DNA from 3 places in the Pseudomonas sp. HN11 genome. Region 2 is predicted to be linked to each of the others. Evidence: predicted binding sites of a transcription regulator. Region 2 holds the regulator's gene; each other region holds the start of a gene.

Region 1 (10,471 bases), 3.0 Mb from region 2:
CTTGCCCAGGTCCTGCACGTTCGGCAGGCCTTCCAGGAACAGGATGCGCTTGATCAGCGCGTCCGCGTCTTTCATGGCCTTGATGGATTCTTTGTACTCACGCTTGCCCAGCTTTTCCAGGCCCCAATCGTCATACATGCGTGCATGCAGAAAGTACTGATTGATCGCGACCAGTTCATTGGCAAGGATTTTGTTGAGTTGCTGGATGACTGAGATGTCGCCTTTCATGACTGGGGTCCTGCCCTGTAGTAGCTGTGTATAGGGCGGAGTTTGAGCGGCGAAATCCCGAGTGTCAAACCTAAGTTATTGAATAATAAATGAAAATTAATCGGAATAAGAATGTTTGTGTTCCGCGTCTTAGCGCTAACTTATTGAATTACTGGCATAAAAAAACCGGACACTAAGTCCGGCTCTTTAAAACACGCCAAATCAGGCGTGTGTAAATTCTGCTGAATAGGGGAGCGCGGCCTGGGCTGTCTGCAGCTGCGTCAGGGTTTCCCGTACCACTTGCTTGGCGAGGCAAGCACATTTACCGCACTGGCTGGCAACGCCTGTGGTTTCACGCACTTCCTTGTAGCTGCAGCAACCTTCATAGATTGCTTCGCGGATTTGTCCGTCGGTGACGCCAGTACAGAGGCACACATACATAAGGGAGAACCGTCGCGGGTTTAAGGCTTAAGTGCGATGGATCTTAATGTTAACGAGAATGATTGTCAAAGTAGATTCGTAGCGTATTTGCTGGCATAGCGCCCACACTGACGAACGGTTTTTTCAGTGTATGATGGTTGGTCTTCACGAAGCGTGACTGCGTCACAGGGTTGTCGCCAATAAACGGCAGACTCAGGGCCGGTCCTTTTACTTCAATCGTCACCCTCACCTCAGGAGATACCCAATGAGCGTACTCGTCGGCAAGCAAGCCCCGGATTTCGACGTCCCAGCCGTCCTCGGCAATGGCGAAATCGTAGACAGCTTCAAACTGTCTGAAGCCATTAAAGGCAAATACGGCCTGGTGTTCTTCTACCCGCTGGACTTCACCTTCGTCTGCCCTTCGGAGCTGATCGCTCTGGACCACCGCATGGACGATTTCAAGGCGCGCAACGTCGAAGTGGTAGCCGTTTCCATCGACTCCCATTTCACCCACAACGCCTGGCGCAACACCCCCATCAATGATGGCGGCATCGGCAAAGTCAAATACACCATGGCTGCCGACATGAAGCACGACATCGCCAAGGCCTACGACGTTGAGTCCGAAGGCGGCGTGGCGTTCCGTGGTGCGTTCCTGATCGATGACAAGGGCGTTGTCCGCTCCCAGATCATCAACGATCTGCCACTGGGCCGTAACATGGAAGAGCTGATCCGCCTGGTCGACGCCCTGCAATTCCACGAAGAGCACGGCGAAGTCTGCCCTGCCAACTGGAAAAAAGGCGACAAAGGCATGAACGCTTCGCCAGAAGGCGTTGCGGCTTACCTGACCGAGAACGCTGGCAAGCTGTAAGCCAGAATCGAGGTACAAAAAACCGGCCTGAGAAGGCCGGTTTTTTTATGCATGGGCTATGACTTCAATCGTTGAAGTCTTGCCACCCGCCCATGTCTTTCCAGCGGTTGACGATGCCGCAAAACAGTTCGGCGGTCTTCTCGGTATCGTAGCGAGCCGAGTGGGCCTCACGGCCGTCAAAGTCGATGCCGGCGGCCTGGCAGGCCTTCGCCAGTACGGTCTGGCCATACGCCAGGCCGGCGAGTGTGGCCGTGTCGAAGCTGGAGAATGGGTGGAACGGGTTGCGCTTCATGTCCAACCGCGCCACGGCGGCGTTCAGGAAGCCCAGGTCGAAGCTGCTGTTGTGGCCGACCAGGATCGCGCGTTTGCAACCATTGGCCTTCAACGCCTTGCGCACGCCACGGAAGATATCGGTCAATGCCGCTTCTTCACTCACCGCCATGCGCAGTGGGTGATCGAGCTTGATCCCGGTAAATTCCAAAGCGGCGGCTTCGATATTCGCGCCTTCGAATGGCTCCACACGGAAGAAGTGAGTGTGTTCCGGGAACACAAAACCCTGCTCATCCATACCGATGGTGGTTGCGGCGATTTCCAGCAATGCGTCGGTGGCGCAGTTGAAACCACCGGTTTCTACGTCGATGACAACCGGCAGATAGCCGCGAAAACGCTCGGCCATCGGGTGACGGGAACCGCCACCGCTATGCTCGTGTTCGTCGTCGTAATGGTCTTCACTCACTTGCTTTCCTCCAGCAGGCGCCAGCGCAGTGTTTCACCGGCGCGCAGCGGGATAACAGTCAGCTCGCCAAACGGCAGGCTGGCAGGGGCGGTCCAGTCTTCACGAACCAGGGTGATGCGGTCAGTATTCGCCGGCAGCCCATAGAAGCGCGGGCCGTTCAGGCTGGCGAAACCTTCTAGCTTGTCCAAGGCGTTGCGTTGTTCGAACGCTTCGGCGTACAGCTCGATTGCGGCGTAGGCTGTGTAGCAACCGGCACAGCCGCACGCGGCTTCTTTTGCGTGCTGGGCGTGGGGGGCGGAGTCGGTGCCGAGAAAGAACTTCGGGTTGCCGCTGGTCGCCGCATCCAGCAAGGCAACCTGGTGGGTATTGCGCTTGAGGATCGGCAAGCAATAGAAGTGCGGCCGGATCCCGCCCACCAGCATGTGGTTGCGGTTGTACAGCAGGTGGTGCGCGGTGATGGTGGCGCCAACGTTGGCCGAGGCCTCGGTGACGAACTGCACGGCATCGCCGGTGGTAATGTGCTCGAACACCACCTTGAGGGTCGGGAACAACTCGACCACGCGGCGCATGTGCTCGTCGATGAAGATCTTCTCGCGGTCGAACACGTCGACGTCGCCACGGGTGACTTCACCGTGGATCAACAGCGGCATGCCGACTTCGGCCATGGCTTCGATGGCCGGCAGGATCTTGTCGATACTGGTCACGCCGGAGTCGGAATTGGTGGTCGCGCCGGCCGGGTACAGCTTGGCGGCGTGCACGAAACCACTGGCCTTGGCCTCGCGAATTTCTTCGGGCTGCGTGCGGTCGGTGAGGTAGAGCACCATCAACGGTTCGAAGCGGCTGCCGGCCGGTCGTGCAGCGAGGATACGCTGGCGATAGGCATCGGCTTGCTCGGCGTTACGCACCGGAGGTACCAGGTTAGGCATGATGATGGCGCGGCCAAACGTGCGCGCTACATCGGCCACGGTGTGGGGTAACGCAGCACCATCGCGAAGATGAATATGCCAGTCGTCGGGACGCAGCAGGGTCAGGCGGTCGGACATTGGGGATTCCAGGCGGGTCAATCTGGTGGGAATGCTACCGGAAAAGACTCTTGCAGGCACTCGCTATCAAGTTTTGCAGGATGCAACCGATAGCCTTGGGTATGCCTTATCGATGTATGACGCTTTGAAGTGTTGTAGAAACCAGTGGAGCCTCCCGTGCGCCAGCAATATCTAGCCCTGCTCAGTGTGTTCGCCAGCCTGCCTGCGATGGCCCTCACGTTCCAGACACGTCTGGAGAATATTGAGTGGAAGGTAGAAGGCGACCCGTTCGAGTGCCGCCTGACCCAGCCGATCACCGACTTCGGTTCGGGTGAGTTCGTGCGCCGGGCCGGCGAGCAGGCGACGTTTCGTCTGAAAGCCTACAGCGGCTCGCTGGGAGCAGGTTCGGCTACGTTGCTGGCCGCCGCTGCACCGTGGCAGCCAGGGCGAGGTGATATCAACCTCGGTGCCGTGCGCGCTGGCAGTGGTGATGTGTTGTTCAACAGCTCCCAAGCCCAGGCCGGGCGCCTGTTCAATGGCTTGCTGGAAGGGCGTAGCCCGACCGTGCGGCACTATGGGCGTGAAGGCGGCTACTCGGAAATCCGCCTGCTGCCGGTCAAATTCAACAAGGCCTACAACGATTACCAACTGTGTACTGCCAAGCTGTTGCCGATGAATTACGATCAGGTCAAACAGACAGAAGTCGGCTTCCCTGGTGGCGGAATCGAATTGGATGCGGCCGCCAAGAAGAAACTCGACGTGATTCTCGCGTTCATGAAGGCTGACCCCACCGTCAACCACATCGAGCTGAACGGTCATTCGGACAACAGCGGTAACCGCCTCACCAACCGCGACGTTTCACGCCGTCGCGGCCTGGCAGTCATGGACTACTTCAAGGCCAACGGGATCCCTGAATCGCAGATCACCCTGCGTTTTCACGGCGAAAGCTACCCACTGGCGCCCAACACCAATGCGGCCAACCGGGCGCGCAACCGCCGCGTGAATATCCAGCTCGAACGCGTGGCAGCCCCCGAGAAACCTGCACCCACGGCCACGGGCCCGAGCAACCCTGCACACACATCATAAGGTGCGACCATCGGTCGCCCGCTCGACATAATCTGTCGCTTTATCTTCATTTGCTGTCGCGCCCCTGTAAATTCGCGGTTTTGGTCGGTAGAATCGACGCCTTTCCGTACAACCCCGTGGAGTGATGGCATGGCCGACGTAAACAAGGTCGTTCTCGCGTATTCCGGCGGCCTGGACACTTCGGTGATCCTCAAGTGGCTGCAGGATACTTATAACTGTGAAGTGGTGACCTTCACCGCTGACCTGGGTCAGGGCGAAGAGGTCGAACCTGCACGTGCCAAGGCGCAAGCCATGGGCGTGAAAGAGATCTACATTGACGACCTGCGCGAAGAGTTCGTCCGTGATTTCGTTTTCCCGATGTTTCGCGCCAACACCGTCTACGAAGGCGAGTATCTGCTGGGTACTTCCATCGCACGTCCGCTGATCGCCAAGCGCCTGATCGAAATCGCCAACGAAACCGGCGCCGACGCCATTTCCCATGGTGCTACCGGCAAGGGCAACGACCAGGTGCGTTTCGAACTGGGTGCCTACGCGCTCAAGCCAGGCGTGAAAGTGATTGCTCCTTGGCGTGAATGGGACCTGCTGTCCCGTGAAAAGCTGATGGATTACGCTGAAAAGCACGCAATCCCGATCGAGCGTCACGGCAAGAAGAAGTCCCCGTATTCGATGGATGCCAACCTGCTGCACATCTCTTATGAAGGCGGCGTGCTGGAGGACACCTGGACCGAGCACGAAGAAGACATGTGGAAGTGGACCGTCTCCCCGGAGAACGCGCCCGACAAGCCGCAATACCTGGAACTGACTTACCGCAACGGCGATATCGTCGCGCTGGACGGCGTCGAAATGACCCCGGCCACCGTGCTGGCGACCCTGAACCGTATCGGTGGCGAACACGGTATCGGCCGTCTCGACATCGTCGAGAACCGCTACGTGGGCATGAAGTCCCGTGGCTGCTATGAGACACCGGGTGGCACCATCATGCTGCGCGCCCACCGCGCCATCGAGTCCATCACCCTTGACCGCGAAGTGGCTCACCTCAAAGACGAGCTGATGCCCAAGTACGCCAGTCTGATCTACACCGGCTACTGGTGGAGCCCAGAGCGTCTGATGCTGCAACAGATGATCGACGCCTCCCAGGCCCACGTGAACGGCGTTGTGCGCCTGAAGCTCTACAAAGGCAATGTGATCGTCACCGGTCGCAAGTCCGACGACTCGCTGTTCGACGCCAACATCGCCACCTTCGAAGAAGACGGCGGTGCCTACAACCAGGCGGACGCAGCAGGCTTTATCAAGTTGAACGCGTTGCGCATGCGCATTGCTGCCAACAAAGGTCGCTCGTTGTTCTAAGTTCGCACCCGCTGTGAAGAGTGGCCCCTTATTAAAAGGGGCCATTTTTTTTGCCTGGGTTTTTAGGCGCGGGTGATGTTTATAGTTCGTTAAACATGCGTTGATGACTTTAAAAAATGGCTTTCCGCGTGATGAGTTGAATGATTTGGTGTTTAAAGTTTGTAGGGGGAATGAGTTTTTAACGTTTTTTAGGAACTAGTCTTACAGAAAATTCACTCATGAAGGTGCAGCGAATATGTGAGTCGCTGAACAGCCTGTAGGAATCAAGGGTGTAAATGGATATGTTAAAAGGAACTAAAACAACTGGGTTTTCCGCGCCCCTCCGTCCGGCTGCAAACGCGAAGCAAGGGGTATTTCCTGAGAGTTGCGTACGGTACGTTTACCGCGCCCCTCAAAGGCTCAGGATATTTCATTCAAAACATGTAAGCCTCCGGAAAGGTCTGAAAGGATCCATAAAACTGGAAACCTCCGAGCCGGTGTTTTTTTGTAGGCTAATTCCTTTATCGTTGTGGGGTGGGTCTCTGCTTGCTGTTGCTTGGGGGGGAGCGCTATGCCAACTAGGAAACGACTAGGCTATTGTGCGTGCTCTAAATAATTCGAACAGCGAAATTGGACTTTCTCATGAATAAAGTGCTGATCGTGGATGATCATCCCGTCATTCGTCTTGCTGTGCGTATGCTAATGGAGCGTCATGGTTATGAGGTCGTTGCCGAGACCGATAACGGTGTCGATGCGTTGCAACTTGCACGGGAGCATATGCCGGACATTGTCATATTGGATATTGGGATTCCCAAGCTTGATGGCCTGGAAGTTATCTGCCGGCTGTCTTCGACCAAACAACCCGCACCGTTCAAGGTGCTGGTGCTTACGTCACAGGCCCCTGGCCATTTTTCCATGCGCTGCATGCAAGCGGGGGCTGCCGGCTACGTATGCAAGCAACAGGACCTCACCGAGTTGCTGAGTGCGATCAAGGCGGTGTTGTCAGGCTACAGCTACTTCCCCAACCAGGCGCTCAATTCGGTACGCTCCACCATGGGGAATGCCAGTGAGGCGGATATGGTCGAGCGTCTTTCGGGGCGGGAAATGATGGTACTGCAGCAATTGGCTCGAGGCAGGACCAACAAGGAGATTGCCGACGGCATGTTTCTCAGCAACAAGACCGTCAGTACCTACAAGACGCGTTTGCTGCTCAAGCTCAACGCCCGCTCCCTCGTAGACCTGATCGAACTGGCCCAACGTAACGGCTTGGTATAAGAAGAGGGTTCACCACTACGCATTGCTTGGGTAACCGGCAGAAAAAAGCCTCCGTGAGGGAGGCTTCCGGCCATCGACTGCTTGATCAGAGGTCAAAGTCGTAATCGGCCAGTTGTTTTTGCAAGCGTCGTTCTTCCAGAAGATTGTCGATTGTGCGGCGTTTACTCAAATTGGTCTTGGCAACCTCAGCCACGGGGGCCTCTGCCTCATCCTCATCCGACTCAACGAGGTCGTCTTCCACTTCCAGTTGTTCTTTGCCAGCGCTCATAAGGTTCACTCCGGACTAAGACTGCCGTTGGCGCCCCTTATAACGATAATCCATGGTCCGGTAAAAAAGATTTTTTCAATCGATTGATCGAGAAGACCAATGATCCCTCAATCGTCGGACGTCTTGTCCTTGTATTCGCAAAGGTCTTCGATACGACAGCTACCGCAGCGTGGCTTTCGGGCCTGGCAAACGTAGCGCCCATGAAGGATCAGCCAATGGTGGGAGTCCAGCAGATAAGGCTTGGGGACAAACTTCATCAGCTGCTTTTCCACCTCCACCACGTTCTTTCCACGGGCAATGCCGGTGCGGTTGCTGACGCGGAAGATATGGGTGTCCACGGCCATGGTCAGTTGTCGGAACGCAGTGTTGAGCACCACGTTGGCGGTTTTACGGCCGACACCCGGCAGGGCTTCTAGGGCTTCGCGGGTTTGTGGCACTTCGCCATCATGCAGTTCAAGCAGTCGGCGGCAGGTCTCTATAACGTTCTTGGCCTTGCTGTTGTACAGGCCGATGGTCTTGATGTATTCCGATAACCCATCCACACCCAGGGCATAAATCGCCTCCGGTGTGTTGGCCACGGGATACAGCTTGGCCGTGGCCTTATTGACGCCAACGTCCGTGGATTGGGCCGACAGGATGACCGCAATCAGCAATTCGAACGGCGTGGTGTAAGCCAGCTCGGTCTTGGGCTCAGGATTGTCTTCGTGGAGCCTGCGGAAAATTTCCAGGCGTTTTGCGGCGTTCATCGGACGGGGAGTTCCTAGCAGTCGGTCGGCGGAATTGTAGCAATACGCACAGCGGTTTTTTTGCACATCAGACGTTGCCGTGGGCATCCACCTGGCGCTGCGCCTCGTCGACATTGTGTTGTGCCTCGGCCAGTTGCTGCGGGTCGGCATTCGAGTCCTGGGCTTTTTTCAATGCCGCGCGGCGCATCGCCAGCTGGATTTTGGCGCGTTTGAGGTCGGCAGTATTACTGGTCGCAGCAATTGTCCTCGGCGTGCTGTCCAGTTCCAGCGTCGCCAGCGCCTGTTCTGCTGCTTCGAACTGCTGCTGCAGGACGATCAACTGCGACTGCTGTTCAAAGGTGGGCGGGTGACCGAACGCCTTCAAGGATTTATGCAGTTGAGCGCGACTCATTGCAACGGTGATTTTGGCTTTCTTGATCACTGCATCCTGCGCGGTGCTGGCCAACACAGGTAAAACCGGCACTGAACGTTTGGCCCGAGCCAGACGCTCGGCCTGTTTCTGTGCCTCCTCCCGTTGCAACCGTGCATTACGTTGTTCAAAACGCCGTCTTGCGCGGTCGCGCTTGAGACCGCGTTCATGGCGTTGCTGATCATTGGGGGCCAAGCCACCCACAATCGGCAATACAGTGGCCGTTGGGCGCATTTCAATGCAGTCTACGGGGCAGGGCGCGACGCAGAGGTCACAGCCGGTGCACTCGTCGATGATCACTGTGTGCATCAACTTGGCTGCGCCGACAATGGCGTCCACCGGGCAGGCCTGTATGCACTTGGTGCAGCCGATGCACTCTGCCTCGCGGATATAAGCGATCTGGGCTGGAGCTTCCCCGCGGCTGATATCCAGTTCCACGACCGGCACGTGCAGCAATTGTGCAAGACCGGCGATGGTTTCCTGGCCACCGGGCGGGCACTTGTTGATCGCTTCGCCTTGAGCTATGCCCTCGGCGTACGGTTTGCAGCCGGGATGCCCGCATTTGCCGCATTGCGTCTGGGGCAGTAGCGCGTCGATACGTTGAATCAGGTTCATGCTGGGATCATGGGCATGCCGGTTAAGCAAGCTTGGGTTAATGGGGGGTTGGGCTTTCTTGTGGGAAGGGAGCTTGCCCCGCGCTGGGCTGCGAAGCAGTCCTAAAACAAGGTACCCGGTCCTATCTGTAAAGACCGCAGTGGCAATGATGGGGCCGCTTCGCGACCCAGCGCGGGGCAAGCCCGCTCACCACAACCACACCCACAGTCCCTGCAGGCTTACTTGATGCGTTGACCCGGTTTGGCGCCGCTGTCAGGGCTTAACAGGTAAATCTCTTCGCCGCCAGGGCCGGCCGCCATCACCATGCCTTCGGAAATACCGAACTTCATTTTCCGTGGCTTGAGGTTGGCGATCATCATGGTCAGGCGACCATCGAGTTTGGACGGGTCCGGATAAGCGCTCTTGATCCCGGAGAACACGTTGCGTTGCTCGCCGCCGAGATCCAGGGTCAGGCGCAGCAGCTTGTCGGCACCCTCCACGGCTTCGGCCTTGACGATCAGCGCGACACGCAGGTCCACGGCTGCAAAGGCGTCGAACTCGATTTCCGGAGAGATTGGGTCCTTGGATAACTCGCCATTGCCAGCCGGTGCCGATTCGCCGGTGTCAGTCTGGCTGGCGACCAGGTCTTCTTTCGAAGCATCGGTCATGGCCTGGACTTTCAGCGGGTCTATACGCGTCATCAGCGGCTTGAACTCGTTCAGTTGATGGTTGCCGAGCAAGGTGGCGTGATCGTTCCAGGTCAGCGGCGCAACATTGAGGAATGCCTCGGCATCGGCGGCCAGCAGTGGCAGCACCGGCTTGAGGAATATCACCAGTTGGCGGAACAGGTTGACGCCCGTGGCGCAAATCGCCTGGACTTGCGCCTGCTTGCCTTCCTGCTTGTTCAGCGACCATGGCGCCTTGTCGGCGATCCAGGCGTTGGCACGGTCGGCCAGGCCCATGATCTCGCGCATGGCGCGGGCGAAGTCGCGGGCCTCATAGGCGTCAGCGATGCTTGGCGCAGCGGCCAGGAAGGCGTCGGTCAGTTCCGGCGCGGCGTTCTCGGCCACCAATACACCGGCGTTGCCCTTGTGGATGAACCCGGCGCAACGGCTGGCGATATTGACGACTTTGCCGACCAGGTCCGAGTTGACCTTCTGTACGAAGTCTTCCAGGTTCAGGTCCAGGTCATCGACGCCACGGCCCAGTTTGGAAGCGTAGTAGTAGCGCAGGTATTCCGGTGGCAGGTGGTCCAGGTAAGTGCGCGCCTTGATGAAGGTGCCACGGGACTTGGACATCTTCTGGCCGTTGACCGTCAGGTAGCCGTGCACCGCGATACCGGTTGGCTTGCGGTAACCCGAACCTTCCAGCATTGCCGGCCAGAACAGCGCATGGAAATTGACGATGTCCTTGCCGATGAAGTGGTACAGCTCGGCGGTGGAGTCCTTGCCCCAGAATGCGTCGAAGTCCAGCTCCGGCGTGCGGTCGCACAGGTTTTTGAAGCTGGCCATGTA
Region 2 (10,471 bases):
GAACGTAGCGTCCACCCGCGTGGTCATGCTCCACGGCCAGGACGGCCACGCCGCCGCCGGTAAGGTGATCCAGGCCTTCGGTGAGGTGGTGATCGGCGGTAACTACGTGGTCGGTATCGTGGTGTTCGCGATCCTGATGATCATCAACTTCGTGGTGGTGACCAAGGGCGCCGGGCGGATTTCCGAGGTGAGCGCGCGGTTTACCCTCGACGCCATGCCCGGCAAACAGATGGCCATCGACGCCGACCTCAACGCCGGCCTGATCGACCAGAACCAAGCCAAGTCGCGCCGCCTGGAAGTGGCCCAGGAAGCCGAGTTTTACGGTTCCATGGACGGTGCCAGCAAATTCGTGCGCGGTGATGCCATCGCCGGCCTGCTGATTCTGTTCATCAACCTGATCGGCGGCATGGCCGTGGGTATCTTCCAGCACGGCATGACCTTTGGCGATGCGGGCAAGGTGTACGCGTTGCTGACCATCGGTGACGGTTTAGTGGCGCAATTGCCATCACTGTTGTTATCAACAGCGGCGGCCATCATGGTGACCCGTGCTTCGGGCTCCGAAGACATGGGCAAGCAGATCAGCCGGCAGATGTTCGCTTCGCCCAAGGCCCTGGCCGTGGCGGCGGGCATCATGGCGATCATGGGTATCGTGCCGGGCATGCCGCACGTGTCATTCCTGAGCATGGCGGCCCTGGCTGGCGGCGCTGCGTACCTGTTCTGGAAGAAGCAGAACCAGATCAAAGTCATCGCCCAGCAAGAGATCGCCCGCCAGCAGGAACTGCTGCCATCCCCGGCCCGCGCCCAGGAAACCAAGGAGCTTGGCTGGGATGACGTGACCCCGATCGACATGATTGGTCTGGAAGTGGGCTACCGCCTCATCCCATTGGTGGACCGCAACCAGGGCGGCCAATTGCTCGCGCGGATCAAGGGCGTGCGCAAGAAACTGTCCCAGGACCTGGGCTTCCTGATGCCCACCGTGCATATCCGCGACAACCTCGACCTGGCGCCGAGTGCCTACCGCCTGACCCTGATGGGCGTGATCCTGGCCGAGGCCGAGATCTACCCGGACCGCGAACTGGCGATCAACCCCGGGCAGGTGTTTGGCAGCCTCAACGGCATTACCGCCAAAGATCCGGCTTTTGGCCTGGACGCGGTGTGGATCGAAATCAGCCAGCGCAGCCAGGCGCAATCCCTGGGTTACACCGTGGTGGACGCCAGCACCGTGGTTGCGACTCACCTCAACCAGATCCTGTACAAGCACTCCCACGAGCTGATCGGCCACGAGGAAGTCCAGCAATTGATGGGTTTGCTGGGCAAAGCCTCGCCAAAACTCGCCGAAGAACTGGTGCCAGGCATTCTGTCGCTGTCGCAGTTGCTCAAGGTATTGCAGGCGTTGCTGGCCGAACAGGTGCCGGTGCGCGACATTCGCAGCATTGCCGAGGCTATCGCCAACAATGCCGCCAAGAGTCAAGATACTGCCGCGCTGGTGGCCTCGGTGCGCGTCGGATTGTCGCGTGCAATCGTGCAAAGCATTGTAGGGCTTGACTCCGAGCTGCCTGTGATCACCTTGGAACCAAGGTTGGAACAAATATTGCTCAATAGTATTCAGAAGGCAGGACAAGGCCAGGAAGAGGGGGTTCTGCTGGAGCCAAGCATGGCTGAGAAGCTGCAGCGTTCGTTGATCGACGCCGCGCAACGCCAGGAAATGCAGGGCCAACCGGTGATCCTGCTGGTGGCAGGCCCGGTCCGGGCGATGTTGTCGCGGTTTGGGCGCCTGGCAGTACCGAATTTGCACGTTTTGGCTTATCAGGAAATTCCTGACAACAAGCAAGTGACTATCGTCGCGACAGTAGGGCCCAACGGCTGAGGGTAGTGGGTTATGCAAGTGAAGCGTTTTTTCGCCGCCGATATGCGTCAGGCCATGAAACTGGTTCGTGATGAGCTGGGCGCCGACGCCGCGATTATCGGCAACCGTCGTATTGCCGGCGGTGTCGAGCTGACGGCTGCCCTGGATTACACCCCCCAGGCCCTGGCGCCGCGTGTGCCGAACATGGAACTCGAAGACGAGCTGCGCAAGACCGCTTCGCGCATCGTATCGGCCCAGGCTGAACTGAGCATGCGTGGCGACAGCGATGCCACCACCAATCGCCAATTGTTTGCCGGCCTGCCGCTGACCGCTGCGGAGCCGCTGGTGGAACCGACGTTCAAAGAACCGCCGCGTCCTGCTGCGCCAGCCCCGGCGCCTGCGGTTGACCAGCGTGTGTTCGATTCGATGCGCTTTGAACTCAACGGCCTGCGTGAACTGCTGGAAGTGCAGTTGGGCTCGCTGGCGTGGAACCAGTTGCAAGGCAGCAAGCCGCAACAGGCCAACCTGTGGCGTCGCCTGCAGCGCATCGGCCTGTCCGGCCCGTTGTCCCGCGACCTGCTGGCCCTGACCACCGAAATCGAAGAGCCTCGCCAGGCCTGGCGCATGTTGCTGGCCCACTTGGCGCGGATGATCGTCACGCCGGAAATCGAACCCCTGGAAGAGGGCGGTGTGATCGCCATGGTCGGCCCTGCCGGCATGGGTAAAACCACCACCCTGGCCAAGCTGGCCGCGCGCTACGTGCTCAAGTACGGCGCTTCGAGTATCGCGCTGGTGAGCATGGACAGCTACCGTATCGGTGCCCAGGAACAGCTCAAGACCCTGGGCCGGATCCTCAATGTGTCGGTGACCCATGTCGACCCGGGCCAGTCCCTGGCCAACGCCCTCGACCCGCTGCTGCGCAAACGCGTGGTATTGATCGATACTGCCGGCCTGCAAGCCAGCGATCCGGCGTTGCGCATGCAGCTGGAAAGCCTCGCCGGGCGTGGCATCAAGTCGAAAAATTACCTGGTGCTTGCAACCACCAGCCAGAAACAGGTTCTTACCGCTGCGTATCACAGCTACAAACGCTGCGGCCTGGCCGGTTGCATCCTCACCAAGCTCGATGAAACCGCGAGCCTGGGCGAGGTGCTGAGCCTGGCCATCAGTCATGAATTGCCGGTCGCCTACCTGACCGACGGGCCGCGGATCCCGGATGATCTGCATCTGCCGCGCCGTCATCAGTTGGTCAGCCGTGCAGTCAGCGTGCAAATGCAAGACGAGCCTAGCGAGGAAGCGATGGCCGATATGTTCGCCGACCTGTACCACAACCCGGCGAAGCGGGTAGGTTGAGGGCGGCATGAACACCGTGAAATGTATCTACATCGATGGTCTGCAAGCGATTCACGCGGCCAAGCCATGTAGCCTGCGTCTAAGCAAGACAAGGTAAAGAAATAAAATGGGCAGCATGCATCCCGTACAGGTGATCGCGGTGACCGGCGGCAAAGGTGGCGTCGGGAAAACTAACGTGTCAGTGAATTTGTCCCTGGCCCTGGCAGAGCTTGGCCGTCGCGTCATGCTGCTGGATGCTGACCTGGGGCTGGCGAACGTCGACGTTCTGCTGGGGCTGACGCCCAAACATACACTTGCCGATGTGATCGAAGGCCGCTGTGAGCTGCGCGATGTGCTGCTGCAGGGCCCCGGTGGCATCCGCATCGTGCCGGCCGCCTCCGGCACCCAGAGCATGGTGCACCTGAGCCCGGCGCAGCATGCCGGCCTGATCCAGGCCTTCAGTGATATCGGCGACAACCTCGACGTGCTGGTGATCGACACCGCCGCCGGGATTGGCGAGTCCGTGGTCAGCTTCGTGCGCGCCGCGCAGGAAGTGTTGCTGGTGGTCTGCGATGAACCCACCTCGATCACCGACGCCTACGCCCTGATCAAACTGCTTAACCGTGATTACGGCATGAACCGCTTCCGCGTCCTGGCCAACATGGCCCAGAGCCCGCAGGAAGGGCGCAACCTGTTCGCCAAGTTGACCAAGGTCACGGATCGCTTCCTCGATGTCGCCTTACAATACGTCGGCGCAGTTCCCTACGACGAGTGTGTGCGCAAGGCTGTGCAAAAGCAGCGTGCAGTCTACGAAGCGTTCCCTCGTTCCAAATGCGCACTGGCGTTCAAGGCTATTGCCCAGAAGGTCGATACCTGGCCGTTGCCCGCCAACCCGCGGGGGCATCTGGAGTTTTTCGTCGAGCGATTGGTGCATCAGACGAGCGCAGGACCCGTGCTATGACAGCGACTGGCTACAACGCGTACAAGAAGTCTGCCCGTGACAGTCAGGGCGAGTTGATCGAGCGCTACGCGCCCTTGGTCAAGCGCATTGCCTATCACCTGCTGGCACGTCTGCCCGCCAGCGTCCAGGTCGAAGACTTGATCCAGGCGGGTATGATCGGCCTGCTCGAAGTGTCGACCAAATACGACGCGAGCAAGGGTGCGAGTTTCGAGACGTATGCGGGTATCCGCATACGTGGCGCAATGCTCGATGAGGTGCGTAAAGGTGACTGGGCGCCGCGCTCGGTGCATCGCAATACGCGCATGGTCAGTGACGCAATTCGCGCAATTGAAGCAAAAACCGGTCGCGACGCTAAAGATCACGAAGTTGCGGCCGAACTCCAATTGAGTCTCGACGATTACTACGGGATTTTGAACGATACCTTGGGCAGTCGCCTGTTCAGTTTCGACGACCTGCTGCAGGACGGCGAACACGAAGGGCTGCACGAGGACGGCGCGAGCGCTCATATGGAGCCATCGCGTGACCTGGAAGATGAGCGTTTCCAGGGGGCGTTGGCGGACGCGATTGCCAATTTGCCGGAGCGTGAGCGACTGGTGTTGGCGCTGTACTACGACGAAGAGCTGAACCTCAAGGAAATCGGTGAGGTCCTGGGGGTCAGCGAGTCGCGGGTCAGCCAGTTGCACAGCCAGTGCGCAGCCCGCTTGCGGGGGCGTTTGGGAGAGTGGCGAGCGCGCTGACAGGCAGTGTGGGGACACTGCAGACGAAACCGCGAGGGCAACCAGCCTTCGCGGGTTAGGCCCGTGGTGCCCCTGGCAGTCCTTTTTGTGTAATGCCTGTTGATTGAAATGGCGCGTCCAGGTGCTGGGCGCGTTTAAGACTGCTTGGAGGTCGAATTGGACAAGAACATGAAAATCCTCATCGTTGATGACTTCTCAACGATGCGGCGGATCATAAAAAACCTGTTGCGTGACCTTGGGTTCACTAACACGGTCGAGGCGGATGACGGCATTACGGCGATTCCGATCCTCAACAGCGGGAGCATCGACTTTCTGGTAACAGACTGGAACATGCCGGGCATGACCGGTATCGACTTGCTGCGCCACGTGCGCGCCGACGAAAAACTGCGCAGCCTGCCTGTGCTGATGGTAACCGCCGAAGCCAAGCGTGAGCAGATCATCGAAGCCGCCCAAGCGGGGGTCAACGGTTACGTGGTCAAACCATTCACTGCATTGGCCTTGAAAGAGAAGATCGAAAAAATCTTCGAACGCATCCACGGCTAATGCCATCGCGGGGGAGCTATGGAGCATAAAGAAACGTCACAGGGAGACTTTGAGTCGACCCTGAAAAAGCATGCTCACCAGTTGGTCGACAGCCTTGAAAAAGGCCAGTTCGGCGACGCGGTGCAGTTGATCCATGAGCTCAACCAGACCCGTGACCGCGGCCTGTATCAGGAAGTGGGCAAGCTCACACGCGAGCTGCACAGTGCGATCGTCAATTTCCAGATTGACCCACATATGCCCCAGGCCGAAGAAATTTCGCAAATCACCGACGCCACCGAACGCCTGTCCTATGTGGTCAGGCTGACTGAGGCGGCGGCCAACCGCACCATGGACCTGGTGGAAAACGCCACGCCCCTGGTCAACGGTATGGCCAACGAAGCCCAGGCCCTGAGCAACGACTGGGGGCGTTTCATGCGCCGCGAAGTGGGCGCTGAAGAGTTTCGTGAATTGGCGCGTCGGGTCGAAGGGTTCTTGTCACGCAGCGAGCAGGAAAACCGTACGGTTTCCAGCAACCTCAACGACATTCTGCTCGCCCAGGATTACCAGGACCTCACCGGCCAGGTGATCAAGCGTGTGACCCAGTTGGTCACCGAAGTGGAAAGCAACTTGCTCAAATTGGTGCTTATGGCAGGCCAGGTAGACCGTTTTGCCGGTATCGAACATGACCGCGAAGCGATCCTCTCGGAAAAAGATCCACAAAAACATCTCGCCAAGGGTGAAGGTCCGCAGATTCATGCCGATAAACGTGAAGACGTTGTATCGGGTCAAGATGATGTCGATGACCTGTTATCCAGTTTAGGCTTCTAAGGAGCACCCACATGAGCTTCGGCGCCGATGAAGAAATCCTTCAGGATTTCCTTGTAGAGGCCGGCGAAATTTTAGAGCAGTTGTCCGAGCAACTGGTCGAGCTGGAAAGCCGACCGGATGATGCGAACCTGCTCAATGCAATTTTTCGCGGTTTTCACACTGTAAAAGGGGGCGCCGGCTTCCTCCAGCTCCATGAGCTGGTGGAGTGCTGCCACATCGCCGAGAACGTGTTCGACATCCTGCGCAAGGGTGAGCGTCATGTTGATTCGGAATTGATGGACGTGATTCTCGAAGCACTGGATGCGGTCAATGGCATGTTCAGCGAAGTCCGCGAACGTGCCCCGATCACTGCCGCCACGCCGGAACTGCTGGCAGCCCTGGCGCGTTACGCAGAGCCTGCCGATTTGTCGGCGGCGCCGGTGGCTGAAGCTGCGCCGGAACCTGTGGCAGAGCCCGAAGCGGATGTAACCGACAGCGAGTTCGAACAACTGCTCAACTCCCTCAGTGCCGTGAAGGCCGAGGCCGAGGCACCTGCGGCGCCCGTCGCCGCGCCAACCAGCGAAGACATCACCGACGCTGAGTTCGAATCCCTGCTCGATCAATTGCACGGCAAAGGCCAGTTTGCGGCCGACGCCGTCGTGCCGACCGCTGCGCCAGTCGCGCCGGCAGCCAACGCCAACGCCAGTACCGACATTACCGACGACGAATTCGAAGCACTGCTCGACCAACTGCACGGCAAGGGCACCTTCGTGGCCGACGCGTTGCCGGAAGTCGCCGCCACGGCCGCAGCGCCTGCCGCCGCCAATGCAGCACCGGCTGGCGATGGTTTGATCTCCGATCACGAGTTCGAATCGTTGCTGGACGAATTGCACGGCAAGGGCAAGTTCAGCGAAGTGGCCCCGGCCGCAGCGGCTGCGACCGCAGCACCGGTTGCCGCCAAAGCCGCAGCGCCGGTACCGGCCGCCAAGCCTGCACCCGCTCCAGCTGCCGCCCCTGCGCCGGCGCGTGCCGCTGCAGCGCCGGTAGCCGAGAAACCGGCCAGTGAAGCCGAAACCACCGTGCGGGTTGATACCGCACGCCTGGACGACATCATGAACATGGTCGGCGAACTGGTATTGGTGCGTAACCGCCTGGTGCGCCTGGGCCTGAGCAGCGGCGATGAAGCCATGCAAAAGGCGGTGTCCAACCTTGACGTGGTGACTGCCGACCTGCAAACCGCTGTGATGAAAACGCGGATGCAGCCGATCAAGAAAGTCTTCGGCCGCTTCCCGCGCCTGGTTCGCGACTTGGCGCGCCAGTTGAAGAAAGAGATCAACCTGGAACTGGTGGGTGAAGAAACCGACCTCGACAAAAACCTTGTCGAGGCCCTGGCCGACCCGCTGGTCCACTTGGTGCGCAATGCCGTCGACCACGGCGTCGAAACCCCGGAAGAGCGCGAAGCCTCGGGCAAGTCCCGTGGCGGCAAGGTGATCCTGGCGGCGGAGCAAGAAGGCGACCACATCCTGCTGTCGATCACCGATGACGGCAAAGGCATGGACCCGACCATCCTGCGCAACATCGCGGTCAAGCGTGGTGTGATGGACAAGGACGCCGCCGACCGCCTGACCGACACCGAGTGCTACAACCTGATCTTCGCTCCGGGCTTCTCGACCAAGACCGAGATTTCCGACGTGTCCGGCCGTGGCGTCGGCATGGACGTGGTGAAGACCAAGATCAGCCAGCTCAACGGCTCGATCAACATCTACTCGACCAAGGGCCAAGGCTCGAAGATCGTCATCAAGGTGCCGTTGACCCTGGCGATCATGCCTACCCTGATGGTGATGCTGGGCAACCAGGCCTTCGCCTTCCCGCTGGTCAACGTCAACGAAATCTTCCACCTCGACCTGTCGCGCACCAACGTGGTGGACGGCCAGGAAGTGGTGATCGTGCGCGACAAGGCGTTGCCCCTGTTCTACCTCAAGCGCTGGCTGGTGGCATCGGCCAAGCATGAAGAGCAGCGCGAAGGCCATGTGGTGATTCTCTCTGTGGGCACCCAGCGTATCGGCTTTGTGGTCGATCAACTGGTGGGCCAGGAAGAAGTGGTCATCAAGCCTTTGGGCAAAATGCTGCAGGGAACCCCGGGCATGTCGGGCGCGACCATCACCGGTGACGGTCGGATCGCGCTGATTCTCGATGTCCCGAGCATGCTCAAGCGTTACGCCGCTCGGCGTATTTGATTCTGGTGGGGCAGGGCGGTCATGCCCGCCCCGCCTAACGGAGTGTTTATGGCAGTCAAGGTCCTGGTGGTGGATGATTCGGGTTTCTTCCGTCGCCGCGTCTCGGAAATTCTTTCCGCCGATCCAACGATCCAGGTGGTCGGTACGGCCACCAACGGCAAAGAGGCGATTGATCAAGCCATTGCGTTGAAACCGGACGTGATCACCATGGACTACGAGATGCCGATGATGGATGGCATCACGGCAGTTCGGCACATCATGCAACGCTGCCCGACCCCGGTGTTGATGTTCTCCTCGCTCACGCATGAAGGCGCCCGGGTCACCCTGGATGCGCTGGACGCTGGCGCGGTGGACTTCCTGCCGAAGAATTTCGAAGACATCTCGCGCAACCCCGAGAAGGTCAAGCAGATGCTGTGCGAGAAGGTGCACAGCATCTCGCGCAGTAACCGTCGCAGCCTGTTCAGCGCACCAGCGCCGACGCCTGCACCGGTTGCAGCGCCAGCTGCGCCAACTTCATCGTTTACTCGCCCAGCGCCTGCGCCGGTTGCACGGCCTGCCGTAGCGCCGGTTCGCGCGCCTGCACCGGCTGCCGGTCATTCGCCTGCGCCGAAGCGCAAGGCCTACAAGTTGGTCGCCATCGGCACGTCCACGGGCGGCCCAGTGGCCCTGCAACGTGTGTTGACCCAACTGCCGGCCAACTTCCCGGCACCGATCGTCCTGATCCAGCACATGCCTGCCGCGTTCACCAAGGCCTTCGCCGAGCGCCTGGACAAGCTGTGCCGCATCAGCGTCAAGGAGGCCGAAGATGGCGACATCTTGCGTCCTGGCCTGGCGCTGCTGGCGCCGGGCGGCAAGCAAATGATGGTGGATGGTCGTGGCGCGATCAAAATCCTGCCGGGTGATGAGCGCCTGAACTACAAGCCGTGCGTAGACATCACCTTCGGTTCGGCCGCCAAGTCCTACGGCGACAAAGTTCTGGCGGTGGTCCTCACCGGCATGGGCGCCGATGGCCGTGAAGGCGCGCGTCTGCTCAAGCAGGGCGGCAGCGCCATCTGGGCCCAGGACGAAGCCAGCTGTGTGATCTATGGCATGCCCATGGCCATCGTCAAGGCGGACCTGGCCGACGCCGTCTACAGCCTGGACGACATTGGCAAGCACCTGGTGGAGGCCTGCCTCTGATGGATGTCTTGAGCCTGATCGGCATCATCATGGCGTTTGTCGCGATCATCGGCGGCAACTACCTTGAAGGCGGTCACCTTGGCGCTTTAGCCAACGGCCCGGCGGCGCTGATCGTGATCGGCGGCACCGTGGGCGCGGCGTTGTTGCAGTCGCCCATGAGCTCGTTCAAGCGTGCCATGCAGATTCTGATATGGATCATTTTCCCGCCGCGCGTGGACTTGCCCGGTGGCATCGACCGCGTGGTCAACTGGAGCCTCACCGCGCGCAAGGAAGGCCTGCTGGGCCTGGAGGGCGTGGCCGATGCCGAGCCCGACAGCTACGCGCGCAAAGGCCTGCAATTGCTGGTGGATGGCGCCGAACCGGAAGCGATCCGCAGCATCCTGGAAGTGGATTTCTACACCCAGGAAAGCCGCGACATCAACGCCGCGAAAGTCTACGAAAGCATGGGCGGCTACGCGCCGACCATCGGCATCATCGGCGCGGTGATGGGCCTGATCCACGTGATGGGCAACCTGGCCGACCCTTCGCAACTGGGCAGCGGCATTGCCGTGGCATTCGTCGCCACTATCTATGGTGTGGCCAGTGCCAACCTGGTGCTGCTGCCGGTGGCCAGCAAACTCAAGTCGATCGCCATGCGCCAGTCGCGTTATCGCGAGATGCTGCTTGAAGGTATCCTGTCGATTGCCGAGGGTGAGAACCCGCGTTCCATCGAATTGAAGCTCCAGGGCTTCATGGATTGATGGGAGGTATGCATTGTGAGCCGTCGCCGTCGCGAGCCTGAAGAACACGTCAACCATGAGCGCTGGCTGGTGTCCTATGCGGACTTCATCACTTTGCTGTTCGCGTTTTTCGT
Region 3 (10,471 bases), 1.6 Mb from region 2:
GAGGATTTCCACGGCCACGCGCTCGGCTTCGGCGTCTTCGTTGCGGCAGCGGATCACGCGAATCTCGTCGCCATGGCCCATCTCGCTCCACAGTTGTTTTTCAAATTCGTGGGGGTTGTTCGAGATCAGTACGTTGGCGCAACGCAGGATGCGACTGGTGGAGCGGTAGTTCTGCTCCAGCATCACCACTTTCAGGGACGGGTAGTCGTCCTTGAGCAGCATCAGGTTTTCCGGGCGAGCGCCGCGCCAGGCGTAGATCGACTGGTCATCGTCGCCTACCACGGTGAACTGGTTGCGCTTGCCGATCAGCATTTTCACCAGCAGGTATTGGCTGGCGTTGGTGTCCTGGTATTCGTCCACCAGCAGGTAGCGCACTTTGTTCTGCCATTTTTCGAGGATGTCGGCGTGTTCCTCGAACAGCTTCACCGGCAGCAGGATCAGGTCGTCGAAGTCCACCGCATTGAACGCCTTGAGCGTGCGCTGGTAGTGGGTGTAGACGATGGCGGCAGTCTGTTCCTTGGGGTTGCGAGCGTTCTCCAGGGCCTGCGCGGGCAGGATCAGGTCGTTTTTCCAGGCGCCGATCATGTTCTTGATCTCATCCACGCCGTCGTCGCCTGCGTATTCCTTTTGCATGATGTCGGTCATCAGCGACTTCACGTCGGTCTCGTCGAAAATCGAGAAGCCCGGCTTGTAGCCCAGCCGCGCATGTTCCTTGCGGATGATATTCAGCCCCAGGTTGTGGAAAGTGCACACGGTGAGGCCACGGCCTTCGCCACCCTTGAGCAGGGTGCCGACGCGCTCTTTCATTTCCCGCGCCGCCTTATTGGTAAAGGTCATGGCGACGATGTACTGGGCGCGGATGCCGCACTGCTGGATCAGGTGCGCGATCTTGCGGGTGATCACGCTGGTCTTGCCGGAGCCTGCACCGGCGAGCACCAATAGAGGGCCGCCGACGTAGTTCACGGCTTCTTGCTGCCGGGGATTGAGTCGGGACATACAGAATTTCAGGAGTCGTTGTTCAAAAGGGCGGGCATTTTAACAGGCTCGCAGGATTCTGCTCTGCCAGAACGACAGTGTGACGTACCACTCGATCTAAATTTGCCGGTTTTGATACTTTGCCGCAGGATGTCGGGGGGTATTTGCGACTAATGTTTACAGTTCGCGTGTTTGGTAACCCCTATCATTGGTGATTATCCGGCCGCACGTCATACTGCCCGCCGCCACGAAATTTTGCAGAGTCTAGGGAGCTAGCTTGTCTACGCCTGTCGAACCCTTGCGTTTGCTGCTGCTGGCCGATGAGCCCGCGTGGGCAGCGTTGTTGCGCGAGTGCCTGGCGCCGATGGGCGATGGGGCTGTACTGATCAGCGCGCCAAACTGGGAGTCCGTGAGCCGTCTGTTCGATGACGACCATAGCGCCGTGCTGTTGACCACACCCAGCCTGCAGCCCGGACCTGGCCGTTGCAGCCTGCCGTGCGTGTTGTTGCTGGAGCAGGAACCTTTGGTTTCGCCGTTGGGCGTCAGCGATTGGCTGGTGCGTGACGTATTGGATGCCGATACAGTGCGCCGCTGCCTGCGCCACGTCCGCGAACGCGGTGTGTTGGAAAACACCCTGCAACGCCTCGCCGAGCAGGACCCGCTGACCGGGATCGCCAACCGCCAGGGCTTCCAGACCTTGCTCGCCGCGCGACTGGCCGAGAACGAAGGTCGTGGCCTGGCCCTCGGTCATTTGGACCTCGACAATTTCCGCCACGCCAACGACGCCCTCGGCCACCAGGCCGGCGACCGGCTGATCCTGCAAGTGGTCTCGCGACTCAAGAGCCAGCTTGAGGTCGGCGACCAACTGGCGCGCCTGGGCAGTGACGAATTTGCCCTATTGATCGACACCCGCCGCGCGCCCCAGCGTGCCGATTGGATGGCCGAGCGCATCACTGAAGTCATGGCCGAGCCCTATTGGGTGGATGGCGAGAGCCTGTTGATCGGCTGCAGTCTGGGCGTTGCACATGCCCGCGCCCGCGCCGGTGCCGACCCGCTGATGTGGCACGCCCATATCGCCATGCAACAGGCCAAGAGCACTCAGGGCTGTACCTTTCATATCTTCAACGAACGCATCAATCGTAACGCGCGCAGCCTGGCCGACCTGGAAAGTGAGCTGCGCCGCGCCCTGCGTCGTGATGAACTGGAACTGCATTACCAGCCGCGCCTGGACCTGGACGATGGGCATATCGTCGGCCTTGAAGCTTTGGTGCGCTGGCGCCACGGCGAGCGCGGCCTGTTGCCTCCGAGTGAGTTTGTGCCCCTGGCCGAGCAAAGCGGCCTGATCGTGCCGTTGGGCTACTGGGTAATCTCCCGCGCCCTGCGCGACATGCAGGACCTGCGCGAACGCGGCCTGCCGCCGCTGCATATGGCCGTCAACCTGTCGTTCCGACAGTTTCAGGACAGCCAGCTGCTTTCCACACTCAGCCGGCTGATTGCCGAGCGGGGCGTTGAGGCGCAATGGCTGGAGTTCGAACTCACCGAAACCGCCGTGATGCGCCGCAGTGACCTGGTCAAGCAGACCATGGATGCCCTCGGCCGGCTCGGCGTGCGGTTTTCCCTGGATGACTTTGGCACCGGCTTCTCGTCGTTCGTGCACCTCAACAGCCTGCCGATTGCCCTGTTGAAGATCGACAAAAGCTTTGTCGGCGGCATGGAGGAGCGTGAAGAGAACCGTAAGCTGGTGCATGCCATGATCAACCTGGCTCACAACCTCAACCTGGAAGTGGTGGCTGAGGGCGTGGAAACGCCAGAGCAGCTTGCATTGTTGAGGCTGTTTGGCTGCGACCAGGCCCAGGGTTACCTGATCAGCAAGCCGCTGCCGTTGCCGGAGTTGGTTGACTACCTGACCTTTGGCAACGGCCAGCAAGCCCGCGTGGGCGAAGGGCTTTAATCCGGCTGTGCAGCCTGGAACCCACCGCGGGTTTCGGGCTCGACACCTTCCTGCCGAATCATCCGCTTCATCTTCGCCTCAAACGCCCACGTCAGGCTGACCGCCGCGCACGCCAGGCCCAGCGCCAATCCCCACCACACACCGGTTGGTCCCCAGCCGAGGATGAAGGCCATCAACCAGGCCGACGGTGCGCCAATCAACCAATAGCAACCCGCGCCGATCAGGAAAGTGGTCTTGGCGTCCTTGAGCCCGCGAATGCAGCCCATGGCGATGGTTTGCACGCCGTCGAACAACTCGAACCACGCGGCCACGGCGAGCAGGCTGACGGCCAAGACAATCACGTCATGGAACGCCGGGTCGTTATGGTCAATGAGCAGTCCGATCAGCGGGTCGGAATAAAGCCACAGCACGGCGGCAAATCCCAACATCACCGCTGCGCCAAATCCTATGCCGACGCGCCCGGCCAGACGTGCCTGCAGCAACTGCCCGGCACCGTAATGCTGGCCGATTCGCATGGTTACCGCATAAGACATCCCTGCCGGCACCATGAACGCCACCGAGACAATCTGCAGCGCGATCTGGTGCGCGGCCAACTGCGTGCTGCCCATGGTGCCCATGCACAGCGCCGCGAACGCAAACAACCCGACCTCCACTGCATAGGTGCCGCCGATCGGCAGGCCCAGGCGCCACAACTCGCGCAGGTACTGGGTATTGAGGCGTAGCAGTCCATTGCTCAGCGGGTAGGCGGCATAGCTGCGGTTGCTGCGGATGTACCACATCAACGTCAGGGCCATGCCGTTGGCAACGATGGCCGTGACCAGGCCGATGCCCATCAGGCCAAGCTTGGGCAGGCCGAACATGCCTTCGATCAGTGCGTGGTTGAGCAGGTAGTTAAGTACCGTACCGCCGAGACTGATCACCATCACCGGAGTGGCCTTGCCGATCGCGCTGGTGAAACCGCGCAAGGCCATGAAGCTCAGGTAGCCGGGCAGGGCAAACGGCAGGATCGTCAGGAATTGCCCGGCCGACTGCACGTTGGTTTCAGTCTGGCCGAACACCAGCAACAGCGGTTTTAGGTTCCACAGCAGCAAGCCGGCCGCCAAGGCCATCAGCCAGGCCAGCCACAGCCCGGCCTGGGTCAGGCGGGTGGCGCCTTCGATATCACCGGCGCCATGACGGATAGCCACCAGGGTGCCCACGGCGGCGATCACACCAATGCAGAAAATCGACACGAATGAATAGCTCGCCGCGCCCAGGCCGCCACCGGCCAGGGCTTCGGGGCTCAGGCGCGCCATCATCAGGGTGTCGGTCAACACCATCAGCATGTGCGCCAACTGTGAGGCAATCAACGGCCCTGACAGCCGCAGAATGGCCCAGAGTTCGGTACGTGCCGGATGCTGCATGATCATCACACTCGAAAAATAGGAGGGTTGGGGGAGGGTGGATTCTCGGCGCTCTCAGCCTATTGCACAAAGGGATAAATGCGATCGTTCACATGATTAAAACTCATGCTGGATGAATCTGATACGTTACGGCATCGCCTTGAAGGAGTTTTCCAGATGTCACGTCGCCTTCCTCCGCTTTATGCCCTTCGCGCGTTTGAGGCGGCATCCCGGCACAACTCCTTCACCCGTGCGGCGGAGGAATTATCGATTACGCAAAGTGCAGTCAGTCGACATATCCGAACATTGGAAGAGCACTTTGCATGCCGCCTGTTCCAGCGCAGCGGCCGCACCTTGCAGCTCACCGAGGCCGCACGCCTGTTATTACCGGGCGTGCGCGAAGGTTTCGCCGCGTTGGAGCGGGCCTGCCATACCTTGAACGCTGAAGACGACATCCTGCGCATGAAGGCGCCGTCGACCCTGACCATGCGTTGGCTGTTGGCGCGGCTCAGCCGGTTTCGGGCCTTGCAGCCCGGCAATGAAGTGCAGTTGACCAGCGCCTGGATGAGTGTGGACGAAGTGGACTTCAATCAGGAGCCGTTCGACTGCGCGGTGCTGCTGAGCTACGGGCATTTCCCGGCGGATTGGGAGGCCAGTTATCTTTTCCCGGAATTGCTGATTCCGGTAGGGGCGCCAAATCTGCTGGAGGACGGACCTTGGGATGCGACTCGTCTGGCCACCGCCGAACTGCTGCACCCTACACCCGACCGCCGTGATTGGCGCAACTGGCTGGAGCGCATGGGGCTGTCATCGCAGGTGTCGCTCAAGGGTGGGCAGGTGTTCGATACGCTGGAATTGGGCATGATCGCCGCCGCGCGGGGTTACGGCGTGTCCATGGGCGACTTGCTGATGGTTGCCGAAGACGTGGCCCAGGGCCGACTGAGCCTGCCGTGGCCAACGGCCGTAGCCAGTGGCGAAAATTATTACCTGGTGTGGCCGAAAACCCGTCCCGGCGGCGAACGTTTGCGACGCTTGGCTGAGTTTCTGCAGGCGGAAGTGAAGGCCATGGAATTGCCCCCCGTCCAACGCCTGGATTGAGTAATTGCAGACCGTTTGTGCAATCGTTTGCGTGATACCCCTGTGATTCGCTCAAGTATTGCTTCGGTCCGCCGAAGTAGGTGTGTTGGAACCATCGTGCACCAACGTTTCCCACTAGATAATTTGCCGAGCATCGCTATGAGATCAGGATGATCCTGGCCTCGGCCAGGAGCTGTCATGTCTCAACCTCGTGCTCGGATTGCCTCCCAATTAGGTCTCGCGCTGGCCGTGATCCTGGCTGTTGCCATTGGCGGCAGCACTGTTTTTGCCTTGCGTTCGCTTGATGCTGCCAACCTCGCCACCCGTGAGGAACACTTGGCCAGCGAGGCGCGGCTGCTCGCCGACCAACTCAACACGTTTCATAGCACCCTGCGCGAAAGTACCCAGCGACTGACGGGGCTTTTTGAAAAGCGCTTCAGTGCCGGCTTGAGCGTGCGCGCCGACCAACCCGTCGCGGTCGCCGGCGTACAGGCTCCAAGTCTGTACCTGGGTAGCGATCTGCTGAACAACAACTTCGATGAAGTGGATGAGTTCAAGCAAATGTCTGGCGGCGTGGCCACGGTGTTCGTGCGCAGCGGCGACGATTTCATCCGCGTCAGCACATCCCTCACCAAGCAGGATGGCAATCGCGCCATCGGTACTGTGCTTGACCGCAATGGGCCAGCTTATCCGCGAGTATTCGGTGGGCAGACTTATATCGGTCGTGCGGTGTTGTTCGATCGTTCCTACATGACCCAGTACAGCCCGGTGCGTGACAGCAGCGGCCAAGTCATCGCGGTGCTGTTCATCGGTTTCGACTATACCGACGCCCAGAACGCGCAGTTCGAGAACCTCAAGCGCTTCCGTATCGGCCAGACCGGTTCCCTGGCCCTGCTGGACGAGCAAAAGCGTTGGCTGGTGCCGCCGGCTGGTGTGCAGGTGCCGGATCAGGCGATCCCGGTGATGCAGGACCTGGCGAAAAAGCCGGGTGAAGGCCGTTTCTGGAGCGACAAGAACGAAGATTTCTACAGTGTCTCGGTGCCCTTCGACGGCGGGCCGTGGGCAGTCGTCGCGAGCATGCCCAAGGCCGAGATTCGCTCGGTGACCTGGGACGTCGGTATCCGCCTGGTGATCGGCAGCGTGCTGGCCATGCTGCTAGCGGTGGGCGCAACGGTCTGGCTGCTGCGCAGCAAATTAGCGCCGTTGGGCGACCTGGTACGCCAGGCCGAAGCCTTGGGGGCGGGCGACTTGAGCGCACGCCTTAATGTGTCCAGCCATGACGAAATCGGTCAACTGGCGCGCAGCTTCAACCAGATGGGTGATGCGCTGTCGACCATGGTCTCGCATATCCGCAAGGCGGCCGAAGAGGTCAACAGCCGTGCTCAGGCGTTGTCTGGGTTATCCGGTGGTGCTTATGAAGGCATGGAGCAGCAGTCCGGCGAGATCACCAGCATGGCTGGCGCGGTGGAAGAGTTCAGCGCTACTTCGCTGAACATCGCCGACAACATGGGCAGTACCGAACGTCTGGCCCAGGAAAACGCCCAGCAAACCCGTATCGGGCGTAACTCGATGCAAGAGGCGTCTGCGTCCCTGGAACACATCGCCACTGCGCTGAACAGCACGGCGACGGTGATCAATACTCTGGGCCAGCGCTCCCAGGAAATTGGCGGGATCGTCGGCGTGATCACTTCGATTGCTGAACAAACCAACCTGCTGGCGCTCAACGCTGCCATCGAAGCCGCACGGGCGGGTGAGCAAGGCCGGGGGTTTGCCGTGGTCGCCGATGAAGTGCGCAACCTGGCGTCGCGTACCCGAGAGGCTACCGATGAAATCTCCGGGATGATCCAGAGCATCCAGCAAGAAACCGGCAACGCCATCAGCACCATGGAGCGCGGCAACGTATTGATGCAGGAAGGCCTGTCGCGCAACGCCGATGTGGCATCGGCACTGGCGCGTATCGACGAGCAAAGCCGCTCGGCCGGTCAGCAATTCGCTGCGATCACCACCGCCACCCAGGAACAGAGCAGCACCGCGACTTTGCTCAGCAGCAACCTTCAGAGTATTGCGCTGGCCAACAGCGAGCAGCGCGAAGTGGTGTCGAACCTGGCGATTACCGCCAAGGAACTGGAGACCCTGGCGGCGGGCCTGCGACATGAGGTGGATCGGTTCCGCTGAGGCCTAGCGGTCGGCCAGCCCTGGGTCCACGCGCTTGCCGATGTCCTTGAGGCGCGCCAACTGGTCGACCATGCCGGGTGCTTCGTCCATGCTGGTGACGAAGGTCCACAGGTAGGTCATGACCGCGTACACGTGGCCGGCCTTGACCGCGGGGGACAAGGCCAACTGGCTGATGGCGACCACAAAGAGCAAGGCGGCCAGCGTGCCGAGAAACAGGTACGCAGCGGCCTCGCGGTCTGACAGCCAGATCCGCAGGCGCGACAGCACCTGGTAGTGACGTCGCAAGGTCGGTGCGCCGACTTTTTCCACCAGGCCGATTTCCTTTTCCAAACGGTTGTTCAGGCGCTCATGCAGCTCTTGGTTACGTTGGGCAAAGCGCGGCAACAGCGTGATACACAGCCCCAGTGCGCCCAGGCACGCGAGGCCGACCCAGGGCTCGATCACGATCAGCATCACCGCCGCGCCAATAATCGACACCAGTGCCGTGGCTATGATCGGCACGTGCTTCTCAAAGAAGTCGACGAACTCCCGTGCGAGCACTACCCGTGCTGCCGATTTCGAGGTGCTGTGATGCTGCAGGCGCTGGTTCAGAATCACCGGCACCGCCAGGTCGGCGTAGATTCGGGTGAAGGTGCGAGTGTCCAGCGCACGGCGTGCTGCGCCGACGACCCAGAACGCCAGGACCACGGCGGCATAGAACAGAGCGTTGCTGGCATCGCCACGGATGATCGCATCCACCGCAAATCCGGCAAACAACGGGTACGCCAGCAGCAGGGCATTCTCCAGGGCGACCAGTGACAGCGTACCGCACAGCTTGCCGGGATAGGCTTTGGCGATGGCCTTGAGGGTCTGGCCGGCGGATTGCTGGCCGATTTTCTTGCTTTCTTCGATCAGGACTTGAGGGGTGACGGATGTCATGGGTGCACCAAAGGGATGATAGACGCTATTATTGAGCGACTGCTCAAGTATCCTTGAGCGACCGCTCAAAAAGCAAGCGCCGCTTATCTGCCGGTGCCAAAAGGAATACCTATGTCGCGTATCGACCGTAAAGACCAGATCATCGCCGCCGCGCTGGAGCTGTTCCGCAGCAAGGGGTTTGCCGATGTGTCCACCCGCGACCTGGCCGAACATGCCGGGCTGTCCCGTAGCCACGTCTATCACTACTTCAGTGATTGGAAGGAGCTGCGCCGCGAAGCTTTTGTGCGGTTTGCCAACGAACAGTTGGACGAAGTGCGTGCGCCCCTTGCAGAAGCCCCCCCCCTGGAAGCCTTCATGGGTTTTTTGCGTGACTGCCTTCCGAGTACCGCCGATGCAGGCTGGGCACTGTGGCTGGATGCATGGGACGAAGCGATGCAAGACCCGCAAATGGCCCAGGCTTACCTGGTGATCAATGCTCAATGGCAAGGCATGCTCGCCGAGGTGATCGAGCGAGGTGTCGCTGCCAATGTCCTGCGTTGTGACTCGCCACAACGCGCTGCCCGCCAGATCTTTGCCGTGGCGATGGGCTACGCCGACGACCTGATGCTCAAACCCTCCAAGGAGTCGGCCGAAGCGGCCTTGGATGAAGTGATGGAAGTGGCGCGGTTGCTGCTGCACTTTCCAGAGTCACTCTAGCCTACAGCCGCGGGCCGATACTGCAACGCCTCCGCCAGATGCGGCCGTGTGATGTTATCGGCGTGCTCAAGGTCGGCTAGGGTACGTGCCACTTTGAGCAGCCGATGGGCTGCGCGCAGGGAAAGCGTCAGCCGTTCACAGGCGTTTTCCAGCCAGCTTTCGTCCATCTTCGCCAGCTTGCAGTGCTTGCGTAGCCCCGGCAGATCAAGGAAAGCATTCGCACAGCCCTGGCGTTGCTGTTGGCGATCGCGGGCATGGGCAACCCGTGCCGACGCATCGGCCGTGTTATCGCCCGCCTGCTGGGTAGGATTCAACGCGGTGGCTTCTCGCGCTACAGTAAGGTGCAAGTCGATGCGATCCAGCAGTGGTCCGGAGAGCTTGTTGCGATAGCGCTGGATCTGCTCCGGCGTACAGCGACAACGTCCGCTGGGTTCGCCCATGTACCCGCAAGGGCAGGGGTTCATGGCGGCGACCAGTTGGAAGCGGGCCGGGAAGCTCACGCGGTCGCGGGCACGGGAAATCACGATGTGCCCTGATTCCAGTGGCTCGCGCAGCACCTCCAATACTTTGCGGTCGAACTCCGGCAGTTCATCCAGAAACAGCACTCCGTGGTGGGCAAGGGTGATTTCTCCTGGCTGCGGTTTTGATCCACTGTAGGTTTTATCAATTAATGCGACTGAAGTGCTCTGGAAGCCGCTTTTTCTGGGCTTGCCTAAAGAAATAAAGTGCGACCGCTTTTGGAAATAGATGCGACTACGTCTAAAAACGCTGCCATTAGGTGCGACTATCCTAAGAGGAGATTTGGAGCCGTTACGGCAACCGCTCGACGCTGGTGACCAGCCAGATGCTGGTGGACAAATGGCATGCACTGATCGGCGATCCGACCTTGGGCGATGCGATCCTCGACCGGCTGGTGCACAACGCATATAGGATCGAACTGAAGGGCGAATCGATGCGCAGGCGCGCAACGAAATTGACGACGGCAGGGACTTCAGACTAACAATGCAAAACTGCGTCGCCGCGCTCCGACTGCCTGTCCAAGTGGACGTGGATCAGATGTCCAAGTGCGCGTGGAACGAGTGTCCAAATGATCGTGGGCTGAGTGTCCATGTGTCGTGGAATCCGCAGTCTTTGAAGCGTCCGGCCAGACTGATCTGCGGTTTGGGATAAGTAAATGCGCAGCGGTTGACCGAATGCAACCAGGCAGGCTCCAGCCTAAAAGGAGCTTGATCGTAAAAATTTAATGTTAAATCTGACAAGAACCACCTCAAATTTACATCCGCAACAAGGCTGCGCT

The links. Region 2 encodes FliA, which starts transcription of late flagellar genes. Its sites were predicted from a motif close to CTAAAGTTTNNNNNNNNNNNGCCGNTAA; they were not measured.
Region 1: a site for FliA is predicted at 3,340-3,367, ahead of LVW35_RS05655 (flagellar protein MotY). Genes of this name have one in related genera too.
Region 3: a site for FliA is predicted at 5,457-5,484, ahead of LVW35_RS27985 (methyl-accepting chemotaxis protein). Genes of this name have one in related genera too.

The regions. Positions count from the first base shown of each region.
Region 1 is NZ_CP089985.1:1,251,479-1,261,949, forward strand. Features, by position in the region: gene bfr (bacterioferritin) at 1-228, opposite strand, end outside; gene LVW35_RS05635 (bacterioferritin-associated ferredoxin) at 430-648, opposite strand; gene LVW35_RS05640 (peroxiredoxin) at 893-1,495, shown strand; gene rnt (ribonuclease T) at 1,560-2,231, opposite strand; gene pyrC (dihydroorotase) at 2,228-3,274, opposite strand; gene LVW35_RS05655 (flagellar protein MotY) at 3,431-4,339, shown strand; gene LVW35_RS05660 (argininosuccinate synthase) at 4,469-5,686, shown strand; gene LVW35_RS05665 (response regulator transcription factor) at 6,308-6,940, shown strand; gene LVW35_RS05670 (PA3496 family putative envelope integrity protein) at 7,026-7,208, opposite strand; gene nth (endonuclease III) at 7,316-7,954, opposite strand; gene rsxB (electron transport complex subunit RsxB) at 8,022-9,008, opposite strand; gene metG (methionine--tRNA ligase) at 9,197-10,471, opposite strand, start outside.
Region 2 is NZ_CP089985.1:4,474,946-4,485,416, reverse strand. Features, by position in the region: gene flhA (flagellar biosynthesis protein FlhA) at 1-1,867, shown strand, start outside; gene flhF (flagellar biosynthesis protein FlhF) at 1,880-3,196, shown strand; gene fleN (flagellar synthesis regulator FleN) at 3,303-4,136, shown strand; gene fliA (RNA polymerase sigma factor FliA) at 4,133-4,873, shown strand; gene LVW35_RS20350 (chemotaxis response regulator CheY) at 5,042-5,416, shown strand; gene LVW35_RS20345 (protein phosphatase CheZ) at 5,435-6,223, shown strand; gene LVW35_RS20340 (chemotaxis protein CheA) at 6,235-8,439, shown strand; gene LVW35_RS20335 (protein-glutamate methylesterase/protein-glutamine glutaminase) at 8,488-9,618, shown strand; gene LVW35_RS20330 (flagellar motor protein) at 9,618-10,358, shown strand; gene motD (flagellar motor protein MotD) at 10,374-10,471, shown strand, end outside.
Region 3 is NZ_CP089985.1:6,067,716-6,078,186, reverse strand. Features, by position in the region: gene rep (DNA helicase Rep) at 1-996, opposite strand, end outside; gene LVW35_RS28000 (putative bifunctional diguanylate cyclase/phosphodiesterase) at 1,253-2,926, shown strand; gene LVW35_RS27995 (NorM family multidrug efflux MATE transporter) at 2,923-4,335, opposite strand; gene LVW35_RS27990 (LysR substrate-binding domain-containing protein) at 4,486-5,406, shown strand; gene LVW35_RS27985 (methyl-accepting chemotaxis protein) at 5,584-7,560, shown strand; gene LVW35_RS27980 (ABC transporter six-transmembrane domain-containing protein) at 7,564-8,478, opposite strand; gene LVW35_RS27975 (TetR/AcrR family transcriptional regulator) at 8,590-9,174, shown strand; gene LVW35_RS27970 (ATP-binding protein) at 9,171-10,043, opposite strand; partial or broken gene istB (IS21-like element ISPsy14 family helper ATPase IstB) at 9,983-10,174, shown strand.